2 regions of the Pseudoalteromonas sp. AS84 genome follow, and region 1 is predicted to be linked to the other one. Evidence: predicted binding sites of a transcription regulator. Region 1 holds the regulator's gene; the other holds the start of a gene.
What was found. Region 1 encodes NrdR, which represses ribonucleotide reductase genes. Its sites were predicted from a motif close to AAACACNANATNTNGTGTTT; they were not measured.

Region 1 (3,165 bases):
AAATTGATTATGCACAAGTTGAAGCACTAGCACTTGAGCACAAACCAAAAATGATCATTGGTGGTTTCTCAGCGTACTCAGGTATTGTTGATTGGGCTAAATTCCGTGAAATTGCTGACAAAATCGGTGCTTATCTGTTTGTTGATATGGCTCACGTTGCGGGTTTAATTGCGGCAGGCGTTTACCCAAGCCCAGTTCCTCATGCACACGTTGTAACTACAACTACGCATAAAACACTTGCAGGCCCTCGTGGTGGTTTGATTATTTCTGCATGTGGCGACGAAGCAATCTACAAAAAGCTTAACAGCGCTGTTTTCCCTGGTGGCCAAGGCGGTCCTTTATGTCATGTTATTGCAGCAAAAGCAGTGGCATTTAAAGAAGCACTTCAACCAGAGTTTAAAGTATACCAAACACAAGTTGTTAAAAACGCAAAAGCAATGGTCGCAGTTATGCAAGAACGTGGCTACAAAATCGTATCTGACAAAACTGAAAACCACTTATTCTTACTCGATTTAATCGACAAAGATATTACTGGTAAAGATGCAGACGCAGCCCTTGGTAACGCTAACATCACAGTTAATAAAAACTCAGTGCCAAACGATCCACGTTCACCGTTTGTAACATCTGGTTTGCGTATTGGTTCTCCTGCAATTACTCGCCGTGGTTTTAAAGAAGCAGAATCAAAAGAGCTTGCTGGCTGGATTTGTGACGTACTAGATAACATCACTGATGAATCTGTACAGGCGCAAGTTAAAGAAAAAGTTAAAGCAATTTGTGCAAAATTACCTGTTTACGCTTAATTGCATAAGCAGCAGTAATTTAGATCACATAGGCTAAGGGCCTGTTTATCTTTCGAGGTTTAATTTGCAGTAGTATGTTTGGTTTTTAGGCAAGGCAGAGTCTATGTAGTGTGGTTACTCCACACAAATAGGCGATAACGCAGCATAAATGCCAAACATGCACTGCCCTCGGGTTCGTTCTAGGGGCGATTTACTCTTTGTTGCTCGGTTTTTACTTAGCCCACTAGGTTACAAACCTCGCGCCGCGATTAAATCGCCCCTAGATAGAACAAATTTAATCCTGAAAGGTCAACAGGCCCTATTTTTTTGCTAAGATAAAAGACCGCTATTTAGCGGTCTTTTTTGTTTTAAAACGGAAGTACCGAGCTATGCATTGTCCATTTTGTACCGCAAAAGATACTAAAGTTATTGATTCACGCCTTGTTGGCGGAGGCCATCAAGTTCGCAGGCGTCGTGAGTGTAACGACTGCCACGAGCGCTTTACTACATTTGAAGGCGCTGAACTGGTTATGCCTCGTGTTATTAAACAAGACGGCAGCCGTGAACCATTTAACGAAGATAAATTATTAAATGGCTTAAATCGCGCACTCGAAAAGCGCCCAGTGAGCACAGAGCAAGTAGATGAAGTAGTGAATATAATAAAATCGCAACTACGCGCAACGGGTGAGCGAGAAATTTCAAGCCATTTGGTGGGTGAATGTATTATGGAAGCCCTCAAAAAGCTCGATAAAGTAGCGTACGTAAGATTTGCCTCTGTTTATCGCTCGTTTGAAGATATACGCGAATTTGGCGAAGAGATTGCCCGCTTAGGGGAGTAATACCAATTTTATTAAAACATGATCATTCTATCGCATTAAATAGCGCACTCACTGCGTTAAAAATTATTTATATAGAATAACTATATGTCATAATTTTCGCCTTGTTATTACGCTATCTTCTTAGCGCTATAATAGAACACTTATTTAACGCAATTGGTATAACAATGCAAAGCCAAACTACTTTTACCGAACATGACGAAATGTATATGGCACGCGCCATAGAACTTGCCAAAAAAGGCGAATTTACTACCACGCCTAACCCTAATGTTGGCTGTGTATTAGTTAAAAATAATCAAATAATTGGCGAGGGTTTTCATCAATTAGCAGGTCAAGGCCATGCAGAAGTAAATGCTCTGGCGATAGCGGGTAATAATGCACAAGGTGCAACGGCTTATGTAACGCTTGAACCTTGCAGTCATTATGGGCGTACGCCACCGTGTGCTGAAGGCTTAAAAAAGGCGGGCGTTGTAAAAGTAATTGCCGCTATGGTTGATACAAACCCACAGGTTGCGGGCAAAGGCCTTAAAATACTGAGCGATGCCGGTATTGAAGTTGCTTACGGATTACTTGAATCACAAGCACGCGCACTTAACGTTGGCTTTTTTAAGCGAATGGAGCAAGGCTTACCTTATGTGACCTGTAAAATGGCAGCAAGTATAGATGGTAAAACAGCACTTAAAAATGGACAAAGTAAGTGGATCACAAGTCCAGCTGCTCGCCAAGACGTACAATTATACCGAGCGAAAAGTTGCGCTATTTTAACTGGTGCCGACACCGTGTTAGTAGACGATGCTAAACTTAATGTGCGACTAAGCGAGTTGCCTTGCACGCTACCTACCAATTTACCGCTTCGCCAGCCCGTGCGTGTTATAATTGACTCTCAAAACCGTTTAACGCCCAACCTTGCTTTATTTAAAATCCAAAGTGATGTAATAATATTTACGACTAAGGTTGATAAATCATTGCAATGGCCGCATTTTGTAAAACATATTGAAGTAAGTGAAAGCAATGGCAAAGTTGATTTACAGGCTGTTTTAGAAAAGCTTGGGCAACTAGACTTTAATAATGTTTGGCTTGAAGCTGGGGCAACACTTGCTGGTAAAATGACAGAGCTTGATTTAGTTGACGAGTTTGTTTTTTATTTGGCGCCTAAATTAATGGGCCATGATGCAAAATGTTTAGTTAATTTTCCTGAATTGACGAGTATGCAAAACACCGTTGATTTAACATTTAATGAATGTGCGCGCATTGGTGACGATTTACGTATCACCGCGTTAAAAACTCATTAAAATCACTTAATAAAAAAGAGTAGCGCTATGTTTACTGGGATAATAGAAGCCACAGGCAAAATTGCTTTATTACAAAAAAAACAAGGCGACTTAGCCATTCGTATCCAAAGTGCTGATCTTGATATGAAAGACGTAAAGCTAGGCGACAGCATTGCAACCAATGGCGTTTGCTTAACCGTAGTTGATAAACATATTGACGGTTTTAGTGCTGATTTATCTAACGAGACGATTGGTTTAACCGGTTTTGCTCACTATGCT
Region 2 (3,165 bases), on a different contig from region 1:
ACCTAAAGCATATTTATACGCCATTGTTGGCGCTGAAAAACTTTTAAAAATGGTACCTGAAGGTACACACGACCATAAAAAGTTTATAAAACCTGCACAGCTTATTGCATGGGCAGAGCGAGCCGGTTTAAAAGTCCGTGCAAGTACAGGGCTTTCTTATAACCCACTATCAAAGCAATATACGCTCAATAGTGACGTTAGCGTAAATTACATACTTTATTTTGAGAAGTTAGCTTAATGGCTAACTCTCAAGCCCCCCACCCCCTTATAGAGTACGATGCATTTTTATTTGATTTAGACGGCACCCTACTCGACACCGCTGATGATTTAGGTGCCGCTTTAAACGCAGTCCTTATTAGCAATGAAATAGAACCTGTTAGTAGTGATATATACCGTCCCGCGGCATCTAACGGCGCAGGCGCATTATTAGAGGCTGGTTTTAAAGAATTATGGGACAAACAACACCAAAGCGAGCTTATAAAGCAATTAGTTAACGAGTACGCTGCAAACATAGCAAAGCACACGCATTGCTTCAGCGGTGTTGAATCGTTACTTATCACCCTTGATCAGAAAAAGATCAAATGGGGGATCATGACTAATAAGCCTGGCTTTTTAACCGATCCTTTAGTGGCAGCTATTCCCGCATTGAAAAATGCCAGTGTAGTAATAAGTGGCGACACCTTAACTGAAGCTAAGCCATCACCTTTACCACTGCTACACTGTGCAAAGCTCATGCAAGTAGAACCAAAGCGCTGTTTATACATTGGTGATGCGCAGCGAGACATACAAGCAGGCAAAGCGGCAGGTATGCATACCGCAACGGCTCTTTGGGGTTACATCCCAAGTAAAGATGAAGCGATAGCTTGGGAAGCCAATTTTAACTGGCTAAGTCCAATTGACGGTTTTAACCATATATAGTGTCATGTTAATTATTAAACACTATATATTGTGATTGTGTTAGTTTTCACACAAAGCTTGCTGATAAAAAAAGCAGTCAAAATTTATTTTTAAAATGCGTAAATTTAGCAGATCATTAGTTGATTTTTGCATATTTCAACTTAAATGATTGTTCGAAGGTGAGTGTCTACTAACACAAATGCGTTATCCCAAAGTTATCCACAAATAGGGGCAATTATGTCCCTTGCAAAACAACTCAGACCACACTATCTTGTGATCTCTAAATTGAACAACACCAGATATTGTGGCCAAATGTTATTCAATTAAATTCGCCAATACGGTGAAACCTATAATAAATGAGTATGTACCTTGCTTCGGCGAGGTATAAAGCATTGGTCAAAATACATAATTCCCAAGGAATACAGGCAAATGAACCAACAGTTATCTGTAAGCAAACGTGACGGGCGCAAAGAGCCACTTGATCTGGATAAGATCCATCGCGTTATTGAATGGGCCGCCGAAGGTTTAAATAACGTTTCGGTTTCGCAAGTTGAATTAAAATCGCACATTCAGTTTTACGACGGTATTCGTACCAAAGACATCCACGAAACCATCATTAAAGCAGCAGCGGATCAGATTTCAAAAGAATCGCCTGATTATCAATACTTAGCTGCACGTTTAGCTGTATTCCATTTACGTAAAAAAGCGTATGGTCAATTTGAACCACCACGTTTATTTGACCACGTAACAAAAATGGTTGGCGATAAACGCTACGATGCTCACTTATTAGTAGATTACACAGAGCAAGAATTAGACGAGCTTGATGCATACCTTGATCATTCTCGCGATCTTAACTTTAGCTACGCAGCTGTAAAACAGCTTGAAGGCAAGTACCTCGTTCAAAACCGTGTATCGGGTGAAATATACGAAAGTGCACAGTTTTTATATATTTTAGTAGCAGCAAGCTTATTTTCAGACTACCCACGTGAAACACGTACTGATTACATCAAACGTTTTTACGACGCGGTATCATTATTTAAAATATCTCTACCAACGCCAATTATGTCAGGTGTACGTACGCCTACTCGCCAGTTTAGCTCGTGTGTATTAATTGAATGTGGCGACAGCCTTGATTCAATTAACGCTACATCGTCTGCAATCGTTAAATACGTATCACAACGCGCAGGTATTGGTATTAACGCTGGTCGAATTCGTGCTTTAGGTAGCCATATTCGTAACGGCGAAGCGTACCATACAGGTTGTATTCCTTTTTATAAGCACTTTCAAACAGCCGTTAAAAGTTGTTCGCAAGGTGGTGTACGCGGCGGCGCTGCAACTTTGTTCTACCCGCTTTGGCATCTAGAAGTAGAGAACCTACTTGTACTTAAAAATAACCGTGGTGTAGACGACAACCGCGTTCGTCACCTTGATTACGGCGTACAGTTTAATAAACTAATGTATTCTCGTTTAATTAAAGATGACTACATTACATTATTTAGCCCATCAGATGTGCCTGGCCTTTACGATGCATTTTTTGAAGACCAAGCTGAGTTTGACGCACTTTACGTAAAATACGAACAAGACGAGTCTATTCGTAAAAAACGTATTAAAGCCATTGAGCTTTTCTCTATGTTTGCGCAAGAACGTGCAAGTACAGGTCGTATTTATTTACAAAATGTTGATCACTGTAATACACACAGCCCATTCATTTCTAAAGTTGCGCCAATTCGCCAATCTAACTTATGTTTAGAAATTGCATTGCCAACTAAGCCACTTAACAACGTAAATGACGAAGAAGGCGAAATTGCCCTTTGTACACTGTCTGCGTTTAACTTAGGTGCAATAGAATCACTTGATGAGCTTGAAGAGCTAGCTGAACTTGCAGTACGCGCACTTGATAACTTACTTGATTTCCAAGACTACCCTGTACCGGCGGCTAAAAATGCAACTATGGGTCGTCGAACGTTAGGTATAGGCGTAATTAACTACGCTTACTACCTAGCTAAAAACGGTAAGCGTTATTCAGATGGTAGCGCAAATGCATTAACACATAAAACCTTTGAAGCTATTCAATATTACTTAATGAAGGCATCAAACGAGCTTGCTAAAGAGCGTGGCGCATGTCCTAAGTTTAACGAAACAACGTACTCTCAAGGCATTATGCCAACAGATACGTACAAACGTGATTTAGATAAAATTTGTGATGAGCCACTTCATCTTGACTGGGATACACTACGTGCAAATATTAAAGAGCACGGTATGCGTAAC

Region 2: nrdA (class 1a ribonucleoside-diphosphate reductase subunit alpha) is a predicted target of NrdR. The motif match lies at 1,188-1,207, and genes of this name have one in related genera.

The regions. Positions count from the first base shown of each region.
Region 1 covers NZ_JBBMQY010000008.1:167,781-170,945, forward strand. Annotated here, with positions in the region: gene glyA (serine hydroxymethyltransferase) at 1-800, shown strand, start outside; gene nrdR (transcriptional regulator NrdR) at 1,169-1,618, shown strand; gene ribD (bifunctional diaminohydroxyphosphoribosylaminopyrimidine deaminase/5-amino-6-(5-phosphoribosylamino)uracil reductase RibD) at 1,783-2,907, shown strand; gene WNY79_RS10750 (riboflavin synthase) at 2,935-3,165, shown strand, end outside.
Region 2 covers NZ_JBBMQY010000005.1:231,036-234,200, reverse strand. Annotated here, with positions in the region: gene ubiG (bifunctional 2-polyprenyl-6-hydroxyphenol methylase/3-demethylubiquinol 3-O-methyltransferase UbiG) at 1-238, shown strand, start outside; gene WNY79_RS08000 (HAD-IA family hydrolase) at 238-918, shown strand; gene nrdA (class 1a ribonucleoside-diphosphate reductase subunit alpha) at 1,327-3,165, shown strand, end outside.